Regions from separate parts of the Streptomyces sp. NBC_00353 genome, predicted to be linked through region 4. Evidence: riboswitches for the same ligand, from Rfam matches in the RefSeq annotation. Region 4 holds a riboswitch; each other region holds the start of a gene.
What was found. Region 4 has a riboswitch for cyclic di-AMP ahead of OHA88_RS38860 (transglycosylase SLT domain-containing protein). Riboswitches for the same ligand answer to the same signal wherever they lie in the genome.
Positions count from the first base shown of each region.

Region 1: it holds a riboswitch for cyclic di-AMP, as region 4 does, so the genes downstream of both, OHA88_RS15190 (M23 family metallopeptidase) here and OHA88_RS38860 (transglycosylase SLT domain-containing protein) in region 4, are expected to answer to the same signal.
Region 2: it holds a riboswitch for cyclic di-AMP, as region 4 does, so the genes downstream of both, OHA88_RS27615 (transglycosylase family protein) here and OHA88_RS38860 (transglycosylase SLT domain-containing protein) in region 4, are expected to answer to the same signal.
Region 3: it holds a riboswitch for cyclic di-AMP, as region 4 does, so the genes downstream of both, OHA88_RS25245 (M23 family metallopeptidase) here and OHA88_RS38860 (transglycosylase SLT domain-containing protein) in region 4, are expected to answer to the same signal.

Region 1 is NZ_CP107985.1:3,328,280-3,333,321, reverse strand. It holds gene OHA88_RS15195 (M16 family metallopeptidase) at 1-847, shown strand, start outside; cyclic di-AMP (ydaO/yuaA leader) riboswitch at 1,055-1,224, shown strand; gene OHA88_RS15190 (M23 family metallopeptidase) at 1,238-2,056, shown strand; gene OHA88_RS15185 (GntR family transcriptional regulator) at 2,269-2,997, shown strand; gene OHA88_RS15180 (HPr family phosphocarrier protein) at 3,203-3,484, opposite strand; gene OHA88_RS15175 (bifunctional acetate--CoA ligase family protein/GNAT family N-acetyltransferase) at 3,659-5,042, shown strand, end outside.
Region 2 is NZ_CP107985.1:6,094,668-6,099,709, forward strand. It holds gene OHA88_RS27600 (nucleoside triphosphate pyrophosphohydrolase) at 1-700, shown strand, start outside; gene OHA88_RS27605 (cytochrome P450 family protein) at 710-2,023, shown strand; gene OHA88_RS27610 (transglycosylase family protein) at 2,129-3,064, shown strand; cyclic di-AMP (ydaO/yuaA leader) riboswitch at 3,365-3,535, shown strand; gene OHA88_RS27615 (transglycosylase family protein) at 3,539-4,237, shown strand; gene eno (phosphopyruvate hydratase) at 4,520-5,042, shown strand, end outside.
Region 3 is NZ_CP107985.1:5,569,171-5,574,212, reverse strand. It holds gene OHA88_RS25255 (PrsW family intramembrane metalloprotease) at 1-1,134, shown strand, start outside; gene OHA88_RS25250 (aldo/keto reductase) at 1,139-2,083, opposite strand; gene OHA88_RS25245 (M23 family metallopeptidase) at 2,251-3,369, opposite strand; cyclic di-AMP (ydaO/yuaA leader) riboswitch at 3,381-3,533, opposite strand; gene OHA88_RS25240 (PP2C family protein-serine/threonine phosphatase) at 3,782-4,966, opposite strand.
Region 4 is NZ_CP107985.1:8,629,239-8,634,280, reverse strand. It holds gene OHA88_RS38865 (GMC oxidoreductase) at 1-1,101, opposite strand, end outside; gene OHA88_RS38860 (transglycosylase SLT domain-containing protein) at 1,531-2,298, opposite strand; cyclic di-AMP (ydaO/yuaA leader) riboswitch at 2,301-2,488, opposite strand; gene dacB (D-alanyl-D-alanine carboxypeptidase/D-alanyl-D-alanine endopeptidase) at 4,079-5,042, shown strand, end outside.

The DNA.
Region 1 (5,042 bases), 5.3 Mb from region 4:
GGAGACGGTGGAGCGGATCGACTCCGCGGCCGTCCGCAGCTTCTACGAGGCCCATGTCCGCCCCTCCACCGCGACCGCCGTGGTCGTCGGTGATCTCACGGGCATCGACCTGGAGGCGTTGCTCGCCGACACCGTCGGCGACTGGTCCGGGAACAGCGCCGAGTCCCGGCCGGTCCCGCCGATCACCGCCGACGACACCGGCCGAGTGGTCATCGTCGACCGTCCAGGAGCCGTGCAGACCCAGTTGCTGATCGGCCGCATCGGAGCCGACCGGCACGACAGCGTGTGGCCGGCCCAGGTCCTCGGCACGTACTGCCTGGGCGGCACGCTCACCTCCCGGCTGGACCGGGTGCTGCGCGAGGAGAAGGGCTACACCTACGGCGTACGGGCCTTCGCGCAGGTCCTGCGGTCGTCGGCGCCGGACTCCGCCTCCGGGGCGACGGGCGCCGCGATGCTGGCCATCAGCGGCTCGGTGGACACGGAATCCACCGGACCGGCGCTCGGCGACCTGTGGACGGTCCTGCGGACGCTGGCGGCCGAGGGCCTGACCGACGCCGAGCGCGAGACGGCCGTGCAGAACCTCGTGGGTGTCGCCCCGCTGAAGTTCGAGACGGCGGCCTCGGTCGCGGGCACGCTCGCCGACCAGGTCGAGCAGCACCTCCCGGACGACTACCAGGCGCAGCTGTACGCCCGCCTCGCCGAGACCGGCACGGTCGAGGCGACCGCGGCGGTGGTCAGCGCCTTCCCGGTGGACCGTCTGGTCACGATCCTCGTCGGCGACGCCGCGCAGATCGAGGAGCCGGTCCGGGCGCTGGGCATCGGAGAGGTGTCGGTCGTTACCGGCTGACGTATCAAATAACCGCATATCGGGACAGAGGGAGACCCCTGCGAGTGGCTTCTCGCCGGGGTCTTCCCTTTTGTCTGATTTGTCGGATAGATGCCCGTGTGCCCTGTGGGATGCGCTACAAAACGCCCTGTCCGTTTGGTGAATGAAAGTCCCCCCGCTTAGCGTCGGCAGCGCTGTCCGTCACCCGTATGCCGCATCCGCGGCGCCGGGCAGCTATCGCCGAGTCCCCGTCAGGCGCGAGCCTGGGGAGCCGGGGACCCACGCAGTCCCTGGGGTGAATCGGATGCCTGCGCGCCTCTTGTGGGGCTCGCGGATCCGTAGGAGACCTTCCTGCTCCGAACCCGTCAGCTAACCCGGTAGGCGAGAAGGAAGGAAAGGACCAGCCACCTCATGGCGTTCACCCGCCCCACCGGGAAGCACCGTGCCCCGAACCGTCTGACGCGCAAGAGCGCGCAGATAGCCGGCATCGCAGCTCTGGCCACCACCGGCGTCATCGGTGGGCTGGCCTCTCCGGCGCTCGCCGCCGGTACCGAAGCCCCCTCCGTCAGCGAGACCGGCCTGAACCAGGTCATCGCCATCGAGGGCACCCTCGCCGAGCAGGTGGCCACCCAGGCCGACGTGCAGAAGCGCCAGGCCGAGATCGCCGCCAAGGCGAAGGCGGCCGCCCAGGCCAAGGCCGCTGCCAAGGCGAAGGCCGAAGCGAACGCCAAGGCGGCAGCCGAGGCCAAGGCCGAAGCCCGCGCCAAGGCGGCCCGCGAGGCGAAGGCGCGCGCCGCCCGTTCCGCCGAGCGCACCCGCCTCGGAGCCTTCCAGCTCCCGATCGCCGGTTCGTACGTCACCACCGGCTACAAGTCCAGCGGCTCCCTCTGGTCCTCCGGCCGCCACTCGGGCATCGACTTCCACGCCCCCTCCGGCAGCTCCGTCGTCGCCGTCGGCGCCGGCACGGTCGTCGAGGCCGGCTGGGGCGGCGCGTACGGCAACAACATCGTGCTCCGGATGACGGACGGCACGTACACCCAGTACGGTCACCTCTCGTCGATCGGCGTGTCGGTCGGCCAGAGCGTCGGCGCGGGCCAGCGCATCGGTTTCTCCGGCTCGACCGGCAACTCCACCGGACCGCACCTCCACTTCGAGGCCCGGACCACGCCTTCGTACGGCTCCGACATGGACCCCGTCGCGTATCTGCGCGCCCACGGCGTCAACGTCTGACCGACGCAGCACCCCAGAAGGCCCCGGCTTCCCGCCGGGGCCTTCGGCGTACCCGGACCGGCCCCCGCCGGAGGCGCTTGCCGAACCGTCTTCGGACCAAAAGATATTCATGGATTTCGACTCGGCGTCGGAAATGCAGCCGCATTGCAATAGAGTCACAGAACAGGCGTCGATCGGCCGCGTTTCGCGGGGATTAAGGCGGAGGTTCGGACATGCGCATTCCGGCGCATTCGGTATGCACGGCAATCCGTGACGACATCGTCTCCGGTGTCTTCGAACGCGGCAGCAGACTCACCGAGGAACTGCTCGCACGTCGTTACGGGGTGTCCCGTGTCCCGGTACGGGAAGCGCTGCGCACCCTGGAGTCCGAGGGTTTCGTGGTCACCCGCCGGCACGCCGGAGCCTGTGTCGCCGAGCCCACCGAGCAGGAGGCCGCCGACCTGCTGGAGGTCCGGATGCTGCTGGAGCCGCTGGGTGCGGCCCGCGCCGCGCAGCGCCGCACCGAGGCACACCTCAAAGTCCTCCGCGGCCTGGTCAGGCTGGGGCAGGAGCGGGCCAGGCGGGGCGAGGGCGAGGATCTGCGCTCGCTGGGCGGCTGGTTCCACGAGACGCTCGCCCAGGCCTCCGGCAGCCCCGGCCTCATCGCGCTGCTCACCCAGCTCCGGCACAAGATCGCCTGGATGTACGCGGTCGAGCAGCCGGCCCGCCCCACCGATTCCTGGGCCGAGCACGGGGCCATCGTGGACGCAGTCGCGCGCGGTGACGCGGAACGGGCCAGAGCGCTGGCCGCGCAGCACGCCGAGCGCGCCACCGCCGCGCACCGGCTGCGGCGTGCGGACCGCAGCCCGGACCGCACCCCGGGCCGTGAGTCCGCCCCGCCGCGGCCCGGCCGGGTGAGAACTTCGCAACATGCCGTAAACACCGCGAGCGGCCGTCATTAACACATGCGCCGTATACAAAGAGATGTAATTCGGCTGGGCTTTGTTTCGGCTGCCCGAATTAACTCCGGAAACCGCGGAAGCTGACTGAAGTGCGCCCGGGGATCGGTATGGTTCGCGAAAACGAAAGAGCCGCGGCCCCGGTCAAAGGTGCCGCGGCTCTGCCGCAGAAATACGTCCGGCTGGAACGGTCCGGGGAAGTCCGGAATCAGACGGTCTCCGGGAGCTCGTCGAGCCCCTCCTCGACCAGCCTCGCCAGTCGGTCGAGCGCCGCCTCGGAGTCGTCCGCCGCGGACGAGAGCACGATCTCCTCGCCGCCCTGCGCGCCGAGGCCGAGCACCGCGAGCATGGAAGCGGCGTTCACCGGGCTGCCGTCGGCCTTGGAGATCGTCACGGGGACGCCCGACGCCGTGGCGGCACGGACGAAGATGGAAGCGGGGCGGGCGTGCAGGCCCTCGGTCCAACCGACATTGACGCGGCGCTCAGCCATGGTTCTGCCCTTCACGAATCAATGGTTGTCTAGACCAGTCTCTCATGTGGTGCGCGATGTTCCGGCCGACCAGCGACCCGGTGCCGCAGCCCGTGCCGCAAGGCCGATCGGCCCTCTCAGACTGCCCCGGCCCCGAGCCGTACGCGACCGCTGACCGAGCCGTAGGCTTTGCCCATGCAGCCCACGCCGGAGCAGAGTCCGCATCACGCGTACCCCGACCACTGGGAAGCGGACGTGGTGCTCCGCGACGGTGGCACGGCCCGGATCAGGCCCATCACCACGGACGACGCCGAGCGACTGGTCAGCTTCTACGAGCAGGTTTCTGACGAGTCGAAGTACTACCGGTTCTTCGCCCCCTATCCGCGGCTCTCCGCCAAGGACGTGCACCGCTTCACCCATCACGACTACGTCGACCGGGTGGGTCTCGCCGTCACGATCGGCGGCGAGTTCATCGCCACCGTCCGCTACGACCGGATCGACGCGACCGGCCGGCCCGCCTCCGCCCCCGCCGACGAGGCCGAGGTCGCCTTCCTCGTCCAGGACGCCCACCAGGGCCGCGGCGTGGCGTCGGCGCTGCTGGAACACATCGCCGCAGTGGCCCGCGAGCGCGGCATCCGGCGCTTCGCCGCCGAGGTGCTGCCCGCCAACAACAAGATGATCAAGGTGTTCCGGGACGCCGGATACACCCAGCAGCGCAGCTTCGAGGACGGCGCCGTCCACCTCACCCTCGACCTCGAACCGACCGCCGAGTCCCTCGCCGTCCAGCGCGCCCGTGAGCAGCGGGCCGAGGCGCGGTCGGTGCAGCGGCTGATCGCGCCGGGTTCCGTCGCCGTCGTCGGCACCGGCCGCAACCCCGGCGGGGTGGGCCGCACGGTCCTGCGCAACCTCCTCGCCGCCGGATTCACCGGCCGCGCGTACGCGGTGAACAGCGCGTTCGCCGCGGACCAGGCCACGATCGACGGTGTCCCCGCCCACCGCTCCATCGGCGAGATCGGCGAACCGGTCGACCTCGCGGTCGTCGCCGTGCCCGCCGACCGGGTCCCGGAGGCCGTCACCGACTGCGGCGAGCACGGCGTCCAGGGCCTCGTCGTCCTCTCCGCCGGATACGCCGAGTGGGGGGCCGAAGGCAGGGAGCGGCAGCGCGAACTGGTGCGCCAGGCCCGCTCGTACGGCATGCGCATCATCGGCCCGAACGCCTTCGGCGTCATCAACAACTCCGACGCCGTACGGCTGAACGCCTCCCTCGCCCCCGAATCGCCGGCGCCCGGACGCATCGGCCTGTTCACGCAGTCCGGCGCCATCGGCATCGCGCTGCTCTCCGGGCTCTACCGGCGCGGCGCGGGCCTGTCCACGTTCATCTCCGCGGGCAATCGCGCCGACATCTCGGGCAACGACTTCCTGCAGTACTGGTACGAGGACCCGGACACCGACGTCGCCCTGCTGTACCTCGAATCGCTCGGCAACCCGCGCAAGTTCACCCGCCTCGCCCGACGCACCGCGGCGGTGAAGCCTGTGGTCGTGGTGAAGGGCGCCCGGCACAGCGGCAGCACCCCACCGG
Region 2 (5,042 bases), 2.5 Mb from region 4:
GCTGACGGACGGGCTGGCCCGGCTCGCCGGATCGGGCCGGGTACAGATGCCGAACCTGGAGCTGCTGCCCGGTTCGTACGATCTGCCGGGCGCCCGTCTCCTCGATCTCGTCCAGGTCATGGACCGGATCAGGGCCGAGTGCCCCTGGACGTCGCAGAAGACCCATCAGGGGCTCGCCAAGTACGCCATCGAGGAGGCGTACGAACTGGTCGAGGCGATCGAGGACGGCGACCGCGACGAGCTGCGCGAGGAACTCGGGGACGTGCTCCTTCAGGTCGTCTTCCATGCCAGGATCGCGGAGGAGGACGAGGACCAGCCGTTCTCCGTCGACGATGTCGCGGCCACCCTCGTCGAGAAGCTGATCCATCGCCACCCGCATGTCTTCGGTGACGAGACCGCCGAGACCCCGGAGGACGTGCACGCGCACTGGCTGCGCACCAAGGCCATCGAGAAGCAGCGCGACTCGGTCACCGACGGCGTGCCGCTCGGCCAGCCCGGTCTGGCGCTGGCGGCGAAGCTCGCCGGCCGGGTCCGTACCGCCGGACTCGATGTGGCGCTCCCCGCGGGGGACGGCATCGGGTACGAGCTCCTCGCCCTCGCCGTACGCGCGGAACAGGACGGCACCGACCCCGAGGCCGCGCTGCGCGCCGCCGGTCGTGCCTACCGGGACGCGATCCTCGAGGCGGAGGGCAACGGATAACGTCAGGGGGTGAACGACAGCCCCGCCGACACCCCTGCCACCAGCCCCGCCGACGCTCCTGCGGACGGCCCCGAACTCTTCACATGGGAGTTCGCGACCGACCCGTACCCGGCCTACGCCTGGCTGCGCGAGCACAGCCCCGTGCACCGCACCGCGCTGCCCAGCGGGGTCGAGGCATGGCTGGTGACGAGGTACGCGGATGCCCGGCAGGCCCTCGCCGACACCCGGCTCTCCAAGAACCCGGCGCACCATGACGAGCCGGCGCACGCCAAGGGGAAGACCGGCATCCCGGGCGAGCGCAAGGCCGAGCTGATGACGCATCTGCTGAACATCGACCCGCCCGACCACACCCGGCTGCGCCGCCTCGTATCGAAGGCGTTCACGCCGCGCCGGGTCGCGGAGTTCGCGCCGCGTGTGCAGGAGCTGACGGACCGCCTCATCGACAACTTCATCGAGGAGGGGAGCGCGGACCTCATCCACGACTTCGCGTTCCCGCTCCCCATCTACGCGATCTGCGATCTGCTCGGCGTTCCGCGCGAGGACCAGGACGACTTCCGGGACTGGGCGGGCATGATGATCCGCCACGGCGGCGGGCCGCGCGGCGGGGTGGCGCGGTCGGTGAAGAAGATGCGCGGCTATCTCGCCGAACTCATCCACCGGAAGCGGGAGAACCCCGGGGACGATCTGATCTCGGGGCTGATCCGGGCCAGCGACCACGGCGAGCACCTCACCGAGAACGAGGCCGCCGCCATGGCCTTCATCCTCCTCTTCGCCGGCTTCGAGACGACGGTCAACCTGATCGGCAACGGGGTGTACGCCCTGCTGCGCAATCCCGAGCAGCGGGAGCGGCTGCAGCGCTCGCTCGACGCGGGGGAGACCGGGCTGCTGGAGACCGGCATCGAGGAACTGCTGCGGTACGACGGTCCGGTGGAGCTGGCGACCTGGCGGTTCGCCACCGAACCGCTGGTGCTCGGCGGCCGGCGGATCGCGGCGGGCGATCCCGTACTGGTGGTGCTCGCCGCCGCGGACCGGGATCCGGAACGGTTCGCCGACCCCGACATTCTCGACCTCTCCCGGCGTGACAATCAGCACCTCGGCTACGGGCACGGCATCCACTACTGCCTGGGGGCGCCGCTCGCCCGACTGGAGGGACAGGCCGCGCTGGCCACGCTGCTGAGGCGCCTCCCGGACCTGCGTCTTGCGGTGGAACCTACCGATTTGCGGTGGCGCGGAGGGCTCATCATGCGCGGACTGCGCACTCTTCCCGTGGAGTTCGATCCCGGACATCGCCCGGATGAAGGTGACGCTCTGTCAACTCCGTGACTTTCACGTGATCTGCGCTGCATCGACTTGTGACAAGCGTTCGACTGCCGCTACCTTCACCGTTCGACTCACCAGTCACTTGTCAGTCACACGGAAGGCAACCGCATGGGCTCCGCGAACGGCAGACACCGTCGCCCTCGTCAGGCACCCGCCATCGTCGTCGCCGCAGGCGTCACCGGCTCGGCCATCGCCATCCCGCTGCTCGGTGCGGCCGGTGTGCACGCGGCCGACGCCGCGACCTGGGACCGGGTCGCCGAGTGCGAGAGCGGCGGCATGTGGAGTGCCGACCTCGGCAACGGCTTCTACGGCGGTCTCCAGTTCTCGCAGGACACCTGGAAGTCGTACGGCGGCGAGGCGTACGCCTCGCGTGCCGACCTCGCCAGCCGCTCGCAGCAGATAGCGGTCGCCGAGAAGGTCCTCGACGACCAGGGGCCACGGGCGTGGCCCAGCTGTGCGGTGATCTCCGGGCTCACGGTGGACGGGACGCTGCCGGGTGTCGACCCGGGAGGCCTGCTGTCGGCCGACCCGACGCAGAGCGCGGACCCGTCCGACGAGGCGTCGGACGAGGCGAGCCCGTCGGGCGGGTCGAAGTCGGCGTCCGCCAAGTCGTCGGAGAAGGCGTCCGGCAAGGCGTCCGGCAAGGCGTCGGGCAAGGCGTCGAGCGAGTCGTCATCCGATGTGTCGGATACGTCCGGTTCGGCCGACTCGTCCCTCTCCTCCGGTTCTTCCGGCAGTGAGGCGGGCGGTAAGCACCGTGGCGCGCCCGCCCCGGAGGTGAGCCAGGGTGCGGGAACGGGCGGCGATCGCGACTCGGGTCGCCATGCTTCCCGCGGTAACAGTGACGGACGCGACACGCGCGGCTCGGCCGCTGACGGCACATACACCGTTCGGCCGGGCGACAACCTCTGGGCGATTGCTGATGCACAGAAGGTTCATGGCGGATGGCCGGCGCTCTACGAGGCCAACAAGAGTGCTGTCGGCGATGACCCGGATCTCATTCTCCCTGGCCAGAGCCTCGATCTCGGTGTGAAGGCGGAGTAGGACCAATCTGATCAACAGCTTAAATCACCCCAAAAATCGGGGTAGTTCAGAGGCCTATGTCCACTTATGCGTAAGTGAGACATGGGTCTCTTTGCGTCAATCGGCGTGTCTTGTCCGCCGGCTCCGTCCGCATCGCCCCCCACCTGCGAAAACGATGAACGGCTGGACGCGAGAAGGGGATGATTGTCTGTTATGTCCGTCTTTGAATATGGGGGTTGCGTGCGTTTACGGTCGGAACCGCTCGCACCGCGGGCCCCGTCGACCGTCACGCCGAATCCTGCCGTCGGTCGAAGGGAACAGACGCGTAAAGCGCCGTAGGCAGGAGCGGGGGACCCAGGTAAGCGCCGGGCCCGATGGTCGAAAGACCGTCAGGACCGGCTTGGGGTGAAGTCGCGTGCTAGGACGTGCGACCGGGCAACTCACTTGGCCCGAACCCGACAGCTCACCTCGTAGGCGTCGGTGAGGAGAAGTTCCATGCTGCTGAACAGCAAGGGCAAGCACCGCCGCCCGTCCAAGGCCGTCCGTGTGGCCACGCTCGCCGGTGTCGCCGGTGCCGCCATCGCCGCTCCCCTGATGGGTGCCACGGGCGCCTCCGCCGCCTCCGTCGCCACGTGGGACGCCGTCGCCCAGTGCGAGTCCGGTGGCAACTGGTCCATCAACACCGGCAACGGCTACTACGGCGGCCTGCAGTTCTCGCAGTCCAGCTGGGCCGCCGCCGGTGGCACGCAGTACGCCCCGCGGGCCGACCTGGCCACCAAGGCCCAGCAGATCGCCACCGCCGAGAAGCTCCTCGACATGCAGGGTCCGGGTGCCTGGGGCTGCGCCGGCGCCGGCAACCTGACCAACGACGGTGTCGACCCGGGTGTCGACACCGGCTCCGCCGCCGCGAAGCCGGCCGCGCCGAAGCCGGCCGAGCACACCGAGGCCCCCACCGCCTCCCGCTCGGACCGTGGCACCGCCCCCGCGGCCGCGAAGACCGTCACGACGCCGACCGGCCAGAAGGTCGCGAAGGGCGACGGCGAGTACAAGGTGAAGGCCGGTGACTCGCTCAGCAAGATCGCCGAGGCGCACGAGGTGAAGGGCGGCTGGCACCAGCTGTTCAAGCTGAACAAGAACATCGTCAAGGACGCCGACCTGATCTTCCCGGGTCAGCAGCTCCACCTGACGAAGTAGTACGAACCTCAGCAGAAAAGCTCTCTCCTCCCCTGAGCACCCCGACCCGGCGCGGATTCCCCCGTACGCGCCGGGTCGGGGTTTCTGCGCTCACCGTTCAACTGTTGTGGTTACCGCTCAGTAAGTTTTTGGACATTTGCCCGTCTAAGGGTGCCCTTGGGTCCTTTTTCGTCCCAGGAGGCGGGCGGTCGCCGAACACAGTGGGCCAAGGCGGTTAGGCTCTTGCCGCAAGGCCAAAGCGACCCTGCACAACCAGCGTCATATCCCAGAAGGAGATGCCTCGTGCCGTCCATCGACGTCGTCGTAGCCCGGGAAATCCTCGACTCCCGCGGAAACCCCACGGTCGAGGTCGAGGTTGGCCTCGACGACGGCAGCACCGGCCGTGCTGCCGTTCCGTCCGGCGCCTCCACCGGTGCGTTCGAGGCCATTGAGCTTCGCGACGGTGACCCCAACCGCTACCACGGCAAGGGCGTCGAGAAGGCCGTCCTCGCCGTGATCGAGCAGATCGGCCCGGAGCTCGTCGGCTACGACGCGACCGAGCAGCGGCTGATCGACCAGGCGATGTTCGACCTGGACGCCACCGAGAACAAGGGCTCGCTCGGCGCCAACGCCATCCTCGGCGTCTCGCTGGCCGTCGCGCACGCCGCCTCCGAGGCCTCGGACCTGCCGCTGTTCCGCTACCTCGGTGGCCCGAACGCGCACCTGCTGCCCGTCCCGATGATGAACATCCTCAACGGTGGGTCGCACGCCGACTCCAACGTGGACATCCAGGAGTTCATGATCGCCCCGATCGGCGCGGAGTCCT
Region 3 (5,042 bases), 3.1 Mb from region 4:
ATAGCACCGGTGGTCGAGGAGAGCGCGAAGGCCACGGCCGTCCTGCTGATCTTCCTCTTCCGAGGGCGCCACTTCAGCGGCATCCTCGACGGCGTCGTCATCGCGGGCTTCACCGCGACGGGCTTCGCCTTCACCGAGAACATCCTCTATCTGGGCAATGCCTTCGGCGAGGACCAGCAGATAGGCACCTCGGGCTTCGCGTCGGTGACGGCCGCGACGTTCTTCGTACGCGTCGTGATGACGCCGTTCGCGCATCCCCTCTTCACCGTGCTGACCGGCCTGGGTTTCGGATTCGCGGCGCTCTGCGCACGTCGCCACCGCCTCCGCCGGATCCTGCTGCCGCTGCTCGGGCTGATCCTCGCGATGGGCATGCACGCTCTGTGGAACGGCTCGGGGGCGTTCGTTCCGTACGGCTTCTACGTCGTGTACGGCGTGTTCATGGTCCCGGTCTTCGGGCTGGTCACCTGGCTGGTGATCTGGTCGCGCCAGCGGGAGCTGCGGACACTGGCCACCGAGCTGCCCGCCTATGCGGCAGCCGGCTGGCTCACCCCGGCGGAGCCGCTCGCGCTCTCCTCGATGCGGGCCCGCGGTATGGCCCGGGACATGGCGCGCCACCAGCACGCGAGTGCCCACGGAAGCGCGAGTGCCTACAGCACCTCGTACGGAGTGCCGTACACAAGCCCCGGCTACGGCTACCCCGCGCCCGGCCCGCCACCGGCCCACTCGCCGGCGTACGGCAGCAGCCGGGTCGTGGCGCAGGTCCGCAGTCATGCCAAGGCGCAGGCCAAGGCGCGCGGCAGAGCGGCCGCCCGTGCGGTCGCCGAGTACGAGTCGTTCGCGACGTCGCTGGCGTTCCTGCGCCGCCGGGCCCGCCGCGGGGCCGCGGACCCGGACTTCGTGGCGCGGGAGCTGGAGCTGCTGCACCATCTCTGGCAGCGCAGGGAGGTGGCCGGACCCGCGCTGACGTACGCGGCGCAGGCGACGGGCCGCCTGCGCCCCCGGTACATACCTGCGGGGCCGGCCCCGCACCCGCAGTACGGCGGCTACAGCCCGAACCCGTATCTGCCACCCCATGCCCAGCAGCCGTATGCCCGGCCGCCGTACGGCAGCGGCCCGCCTCCGCGCCCCTGGTGAGGGCTCAGGCGGATGCCTCGGTGAGCTCCGCCAGTTCCTGCTCGGTCAGTTGAAGGTCGGCCACGGCCACCAGGGCGGGCACCTGCTCGACCGTACGGGCGGAGGCGATCGGCGCGGCGACGGTCGGACGGGCGGCGAGCCAGGCCAGGGCGACGGTCGCGATCTCGGCGCTGCGCTCCTTGGCGACCTTGTCGAGTGCGGCCAGGACCTTCTGTCCGCGCTCCGACGCCAGGTGCTGGCCGGCCTTCTCGGCCCGCGCGCTCTCCACCGACGCGCCCGGGCGGTACTTGCCGGTGAGGAAGCCCGAGGCCAGGGCGAAGTACGGGACGGCGGCGAGACCGGCGCGGGCGGCCGTCTCCTGGAGCTCTCCCTCGTAGGTGTCGCGGGAGACGAGGTTGTAGTGCGGCTGCAGGGCGACGTAACGGGCGAGCCCCTCGCGCTCGGAGAAGTCCAGGGACGCCTGGAGCCGCTCCGGGCTGATGTTGGAGGCGGCGATCTCGCGCACCTTGCCCTCCTTCACCAGCTGGTCGAGGGCGGTGACGATCTCCTCGACCGGAACGGTCTCGTCGTCGAAGTGCGTGTAGTAGAGGTCGATGTGGTCGGTGCCCAGCCGGCGCAGCGACTCCTCGGCCGCGGCCTTGATGGTGGCGGCGGAGAGCCCCTTGTACGCGGGGTGGGCGCCGACCTTGGTGGCGACGACGATGTCGGAACGGTTGGCGCGTGCGGCGAGCCACTTGCCGATGACCGTCTCCGACTCGCCGCCCTCGTTGCCGGGGATCCACGCGGAGTACGCGTCGGCGGTGTCCAGGAAGTTGCCGCCCGCCGCGACGTACGCGTCGAGTACGGCGAACGACTGCGCCTCGTCGGCGGTCCAGCCGAAGACGTTGCCACCGAGCGCGAGCGGGAAGACCTGGAGGTCGGAAGAGCCGAGCTTACGAAGAGAAGTCATAAATGGATCAACGGACTCCGCCGCGCCCGCTATTCCGTACCGGGGGGTCCACACGGGTATCCGCACCGGCGTCGCAAGGACCGGGATATGAACAGACCGGCAGCCCTGACGTCGGGGGGTGAGCGTCAGGACTGCCGGGTTCGAGGGGCCGGAGAACCGGCGCGGGCTCAGACGGTGAGGCCCTTGTCGCGCAGCCAGGTCATCGGGTCGATGCCCGTGCCGTCCGGGGTGTGGACCTCCAGGTGGAGGTGGGGTCCGGTCACGTTGCCGGTGGCTCCGACACGGCCGATGGTGTCACCGGTGGTGACCTTCTGGCCGACGCTGACGTCGATCGACGACTGGTGGCAGAACCACAGCTCCGTACCGTCCTCGAGCTCCAGGACCGTGCGGTAGCCGTACGAACCGGACCAGCCCGCCGACTTGATGGTGCCGCTGTGGACGGCCTTGATCGGCGTGCCGGTCGGCGCCGCGAAGTCGAGTCCGGTGTGGTAGCCGGAGGACCACATCGAACCGGCCTGGCCGAAGGTCGAGGTGATCGTGTACGAGGAGGTGGGGATGGCGTAGGAGGCGGCGAGCTTGGCAAGCCGTGCGGCCTCGGCCTTCGCCTTCGCCTCTTCCTCCGCCTTCTTCTTCTCGGCGGCGACCTTGGCCTCGGCGACGTCCTGCTTCGCCTTGGCCTCGGCGGCAGCCTTCTCCGCGGCAGCCTTCTCCTCAGCGGCCTTGGCCTCCGCGTCGGCGGCGTTCTGCTGCTGCTCGGCCTGCTGGAGGATGCGGGCGCGCAGCGCCTCGCCGGCGTCGGTGGTGCCCTGCTCGGCCTCGGCGGTGGTGATGCCGGCGCTGGTGAGCGGGGCGGTGGCAGCCGCGGACTTCGCCTGGTCGGTGGCGGACTCGTCGGAGAACAGGGCGCCCACGCCGGGAAGGGACTTGGCGTCGGGGAGGTTGTCCGCGAGGGAATCGGGAAGGGAGATGGAGACCGGCGGCTTGCTCTGCGCGGTGGCCATGCCACCCGCGCCCACGGCCGCGATGACGCCGACTCCGAGCACCGTGGAGCTGCGGGCCAGCCCGTTGCGCTGCTTGACGACGCGGTGCCTGCCGCGTACGGGGCGAACGGACTCCTCCGTGGGGTTCCATTCCTCCCACGTCCGTTCGGTCCCACCGAAACCGTCGGTCGCGAACTCAGTGGTGAACTCGGCGCCGAAATCGGTCCGCTGCTCGGTTCCGTACTCGGTCGTGAAGTCGGAGCCGAACCGGGAGGGGGCTTCGGGGGCAGGCTTGTTGGACGCCACGGGGGCGCACTCCTTTCCTTCCTTCTCGCCTACCGGGTTAGCTGACGGGTTCGGAGCAGGAAGGTCTCCTACGGATCCCTCTGCCTCTCACGAGACACAGGTGTCCGATTCACCCCATGTAGGTGGTTCCCCGGTTCCCTTGCGGAATTCGGCGCTCGCGCACGGTGCCGCCACTGACGACGGCTGGGACAACCGCGCTGCGTTATCGAACGTTAATAGACGGACGGGTCCGATTCCAAGCCGTTCCCACTGATCGTTAACGGCCTTGGCCTGGACTTTACGGGACACAATCGGGCGGAAACGGGCGAGTTGATCGCCACTCAGCCACCACCCGTTTTCTGACGTTGTATCAAATGTTATGCGGAGCGAGGCCCTTCGATTACGCACGGTGGCATCGCCCTGCAGAACCCCTTCACCGACTCAGCTCTTCCTCACTCGCGTCCCGGCCCACGATCTTCACAGTCCTGCGCCGCTTCGGCTGCCCCCGCGCGGGACGTGCGACCGCGAGCAGCGCCATGTCGTCGGTGGACCTGCCGCCGGTGTGCAGCCGTACGTCGTCGGCCAGCGCGGACAGCAGCTCCTCGGGCCCGGGAAAGATCCGCCCGCGCAGCCGGGCCGCCGGATCGTAGAAGTCCCCTTGGGTGTCGCGCGCCTCGGAGAGCCCGTCCGTGTACGTGAGGAGCGTCATCCCGGCGGCCAGCTCCCATACGTCGGCCCGGTCCGTCCACACCCCCAGGTCCATGCCGAGCGGCAGCGCGGGCACGGTCGGCGACAACACCTCCAGTGAGCCGTCGGGGTGGAGCAGCAGCGGTTCGGGGTGGCCGCGGTTGACGATCCGTACCTCGGCCGCACCGGGCGGGATCTCGGCGAGCACGGCGGTGACGAACCCCTCGACCGGATCGATCCCGCCCTGCCTCGCCCCCTCCCGCGCCAGCGCCCGCTCCAGCCTCCGAGCCACGCCCTCCAGCGAATCCTCCTGCTCGGCGGCCTCCCGGAACGCGCCGATGACCACCGCCACCGTCCCGACCGCTTCGAGCCCCTTGCCCCGCACGTCCCCGACCACGAGCCGTACCCCGTACGAGCTCTCCGCCACGGCGAACAGGTCACCGCCGACGAATTCGTCCGCCTGGGCCGCCTCGTACCGCGCGGCGACATGGAGCCCCCCGATCCGCTCGGACGGTGTCGGCAGCACGGCCCGCATGGCGGTCTCCGCGATGACCCGCGCCGAAGCCAGCTGCTCGTTGCTGCGCCGTACGACCCGGTTGATGACGACGGCAAGGACCGCGACCGTGAACACGGTGACGAGCTCGATGAACGGCACGACGTGCAGCAGACCGTCGCCGGGCAACCGCAGCGAGAGGATCGAGAAGACCGCGGCGAGGCCCGTAAGGACGGTGCTGGCCGGCGAGAAGAACGGTGCGGCGATCAGCGGAGCGGCCACGAACATCGGCACGGCGGTGAAGGGGGGTGGGCTGAGGTAGTCGAAGACGAACCCACCGACGATCATCAGAATCGGCAGCGCACGCACGAACCACCAGGCCCAGCCGCGCACCACGGCCCGCCCCCTGACCCGCCCCCCGCGCAGCTTCGTCGCCATCCCCACCTGTGGTCTCCTGCCCGGCGCGCCCTGTGCTGTCCTGGGCGGTGCGCCCTGTGGTCTCCTGCCCCGTGCA
Region 4 (5,042 bases):
GTTGCCGTTGTCGCCCCATCCTTTGCCGATCTCGTCGTTCAGGTCGGCGAGCGCGCCGGTGGCCTTCAGCTTGACCAGGAGCTTGCTGGTGCCCACGCTGCCGGCCGCGAAGAACACCCGGTCCGCGGTCACCGTCTTGGTGGCCGTGGTGACACCGCCGGTGTCGATCTGGTCGATGACGACCGTATAGCCGCCGCCCGCCGCCGGAGCGACCGAAGTGACCTTGTGCAGCGGCGAGATGGCGACCCTGCCGGTGGCCCTGATCCGGTCGATGTACGTCTTCTGCAGCGATTTCTTGCCGTAGTTGTTGCCGTAGAGGATCTCGCCGGCCAGCGCCGACCTGGGGACGGTTCCGGCCTCTTCCTGCTTCATGTAGTCCCAGTCGTACACGGTGGGCACGAAGACGAACGGGAAGCCGGCACGCTGGGCCTGCTTGCGGCCGACCCGGGCGTACTGGTAGCACGCGGCGGTGTCGAACCAGGCAGGATCGATGGTGCTGGCACCGAGCCCGGCATTGGCGCGCGGGTAGTAGATCCCGTACATCTCGTCGGCGTCCACCGACGGGAGGACGGCCCCGAAGTTCTCGCGCTTGGGGGTGACCGCCATGCCACCGTTGACCAGCGAGCCGCCACCGACACCGCGGCCCTGGTAGACCGTGATCCCGCTGAACTCCTCGGCGTCGAGGATCCCGGTGCTGCGGGTGACGTTCTTGTCGATGGGGAAGCCGAGGAAATTACTGAGGGGCTGCTTGGTCCTGGTGCGGAGCCAGTACGACCGGCTGTCCGGCGAGGTCGTATTGGCGAAGATCTTGCCGTCCGGGCCGGGGGTGTCCCAGGCCATGCCCATTTCGATCATGTGCACGTCGACGCCCGACTGGGCGAGACGCAGGGCGGCGACGGATCCGCCGTATCCGGTGCCGATCACGAGGGCCGGGACATGAGCCCCGGAGTCGATCGGAGCGGCCGCGGAGCCGACCCCGGCCTGGGCCGGGGTGCTGTGACCCGCGAGGGCCACGGCACCTAAAATAGAACCAGTTCCTGTGATGAATCTTCGACGCGAAACGCCCTTGGTGCCTGCATCATGCATGGTAGAGTCACTCATGTGACACGCCTCACTCTCGACAGAGTGAAACTCGTTCTACTGCCGTTTGCGCGTTAAGTCACTACATACCTGTGGGTAACTTCCGCTCGGGGGCGTACCCCGGATACGCCACACCGGGCGTCAGCGCACAGCGGGCCGGTCCGCGATGTACCGCTCGACCGCCGCCGAGCGTCGACCCACGCAGCAGGGTCCGGCGACGGGGCGTGAACACCAGGCGAGGAAGCCGAATCCACGGCCGATGCGGTAGCTCCTGTGACACCCTCGGACGGATTCGATCGGGACACCGGCCTCCCGCAGGGCGCCTGCGTAATCGGTCCCCCTGGCCGCACGTGCCGAGCGCCTGCGCGAGCAGGGACGGGAACGGGTGGCGAGGCCCCCTCGGACCCTCGCCACCCGTCACTCCTCAACCGGCATCAACGCAACCGGGCGTCAGTAAGCCCCGAACACGTTGTCGATCGAACCGTACTTGGCGGCGGCGTAGTTGCACGCAGCCGTGATGTTGGCGACCGGGTCGTAGATGTCCATCGACGTGCCGGCCACGTGGTAGGCCTTGAACGTGGGGTCGATGACCTGCAGGAGCCCCTTGGACGGTGTGCCCTTGGCGGCGTTCGAGTCCCAGTTGTTGATGGCCTTGGGGTTGCCCGAGGACTCGCGGATGATGTTGCGGTGGATGCCGTCGTAGCTGCCGGGGATGCCGTGCTGCGCCATGACAGCCAGCGACTCCTTGATCCAGCCGTCGAGGTTGTTCGTGTACGTCACGGGCTTCGCGACGGCAGGGGTGGCACTGCTCGCGGCCGGCTTGGACTCGACAGCCGTGGACTCGGCCTTGGCACCGATGGTCAGCTTCATGCCCGGGCGGATCAGGCCGGGGTCGGAGCCGATGACCTCGCGGTTGTCCTGGTACAGCTGCTGCCAGCCGCCGGTCACGGAATGCCCAGCGGCGATCTTGTAAAGGGTGTCACCGGCTATCACGGAATAGACGGAGGGCGTAGCCTTCGCGGCGGCAATTGCCTTGGCAGGGGCCGCAGCGGGCGCCACAGTCTTTGTGGCGGCGGTGACGGACTGCGCCGGCGCTGCCGAGGCAGTGGTCGCACCGATCAAAGGAAGCGCGAGAGCGGCTCCCCCCGCGCTCACGGCGATGAAACCGCGAGTCAGCGAACTGGACGTACGACGACGGTGGTTACCCGTTGCGGGCATGGTGCATTCCTCTCCGTCGCCTACGAGGTGAGCTGTCGGGTTCAGGCTGGAGTTGCCTGGCCGTATGGGAATACGGCTTCACCCCTAGCCGTTCCGGATACCGGATCGGCTGCTTACCTGGGTCCCCCGCTCCTGCCGTACGTGAGTGGTCGGATTCCCGGACGGCGGCAGGATTCGGCGTTCCATCCGGATTGACGGTGACCGTAGGCGAGAAACTCCGACCTGAACAAGCCCCCACTTTTCGATCACAATTCATTTACAAGATCGAGTCGGGGAATTATCGGAAATCCACACCCGCCCGCGAAGCCAATTTTCTTGGCGCAGAAGGGAACCGAGCGGTACGCCGTCGCGTCCGCGGGTCCGGAAAGTGACCCTCGCCACTCGGTCCGAAAAGGGCGATTTGCCCGGCAGGCGAGGCCTCGACCCGTGCGAGTCATGCATTCACTGACATGGAGAGCAATTTCTCTCTATTAACCAAATTGGGACATTTAAGACATTTGCGGACGGGCGAGGTCTTCGACTCGTCGGGACGGACGTCCCCGCGGGAGGCAACAGCAGAGGCGGCAGCGCATCAGGCCTCTCCACCGGCTGCGGCACACGAGTGGCCGCCCACCGACCGGGGCGCGCAGGCTCACGCGAACGACGCCCCGACGGGCACAGGAGGTGCCGTACGCCTTCGGCGTGCCCGGCATGGTGCGCGAACGCCCTGCCCGCCCGCCGGGGCCGTCCGGCAGCACGAGAGAAGTGACGGCGATGGAGCGCCCCGGGTGCTGATCACCGTGCCGCTCTCGCCGCGCAGCATCGCCCGGCCATCGGCTTGCTGCATACCGGCCGTCCGGACCGGGCACAGCGGCGGGCCCTGGTCGTCCTGCAGTCCCGGCCGGCGAAACCGGGCAACACCCACCCGCACACGATCGTGATCGCCACCGCTGAAGCCGTCGGTCGAGGGGCTCCGGCCGGATGAACCCGACGTGGCCTCGAAGGCTGCTGGATCGATCTTCTTCAGCTTCCCGGCAAAGCGGGAGCGCTCTGCAGGAGTCCTCGCTTCGTCCTCTTCGGAGGAAGCATCCCTCGGGCTCGTCCGGTTCTCGGAGGAGTTCGGAATCGGTCACATCGCCGGTCGTAGCAATGCAGCGACCTCTGCCCGGCGGCGTTGCGGGACAGCCCTTGATGGCAGTCGGGGCCTCGGCTGCTTATCCGAATCCATCCCGATCCTGTGCGTCGAAACCAGCGGTGAACACGCCTGCTCCGGAAGCGATGGGGTAACGCCCCACTTGTCGCCCTGCGTTGATACAGCGATCGCCGGAAGCAGGGGCAGTGGCCGCAGAGTCGAGAGGCGCGCATTCCACCAGTCGATTCCTTCCACCACAATCGTTTCCAAGCCGACGGATTCATCGGAGAAGACCGCCGCGTTGAATCAATCCTCGGAAGTCGGCATGAGCTCGCTTGCATCCCTTGATGCCTGCCGTGTTCCCACGTTGCGCAGTCCTCGTAATCGATTCGGCCCGGCAAAAATTCTGTCGCGCATCAGGTGCGTCGCGACGGAACCGTAGGCAAGGTTCATTCCGGACCGGATGAATCAGTGAATGCCGCCTGAATGCTGATCAGATGCCTTCCAAAGCCACCATGTTCACTGCAGGAACGGTGAGCTGTACCGATTGCGGACAGGAGCAGGCCTCCGTCCGACCCGTCGCCCCTCGGCACCCCGGCCCGGTTGCCCCCTGGATCCGAACGCCGTAGGCCTTCCGCCGAGGATCCGGATGCCTGATCATCTCTTTCCATGCGCATGCCAACGACTCACCGAAGATTCCGCCATCGGGCCTTGCTCTGGGCCGTCGCCGCAAGCCTGGCTCTGACAGCCACCTCAGGAGCGCCGGCCGGGGCCGACACCCCGGCGCCCGGCCTGTCGCAGACCCTTGACCAGATTCTCGGCGACACCCGGTTGAACGGCGCCCAGGTCGGAGTCGTCGTCAGCGACGCCGAGACCGGGCAGACGCTCTATCAACGCAACGGCGATGGCCGCCTGGTACCCGCATCCAGTACCAAACTTCTGACGTCGACCGCGGCCATGGCACTGCTGGGCCCCGACTACCGGTTCAGCACCGACGTGCTCGCGGACGGCTCCCGCCACGGGTCCGTGTTCCAGGGCGACGTGTATCTTCGCGGCACCGGCGACCCCACGATGCTGGCCGAGGACTACGACCGGCTGGCCGCCACGGTCGCCGCAGCGGGGATTCGCCGGTTCACCGGCCGACTGGTCGCTGACGACACCCGGTTCGACAGCAGCCGGCTCGGCGCGTCCTGGGCGGCCGACGACGAGTCGGCCTATTACTCGTCGCAGATCTCTCCGCTGACGGTGGCCCCGGACACCGACTACGACGCGGGCACCGTGCTCCTCTCGGTGGCCCCGGGCTCCGCGCCCGGCGAAGCGGCCGCGGTGAAAGTCACCCCGTCCAACGACTACGTCCGCATCGACAACCGTGCCACCACGGTCGCCGCTGGTGGGAGCCGTGCGATCACCGTCGATCGCATGCACGGCAGCAACACGATCGTGGTCAGCGGCAAGATCCCCGTCGGGAGCACGCCGGCCACATCCTGGACCAGCGTCTGGGAGCCCACAGGCTATGCGGCCGCCGTCTTCGCGGACGCGCTGGCCGCACACGGAGTGAAAGTGACCCGAGGCACGGTGCTGGGCAAGTCCGTCCCGCAGGGTGCCACGACCCTGGCGTCCCATCCGTCGATGC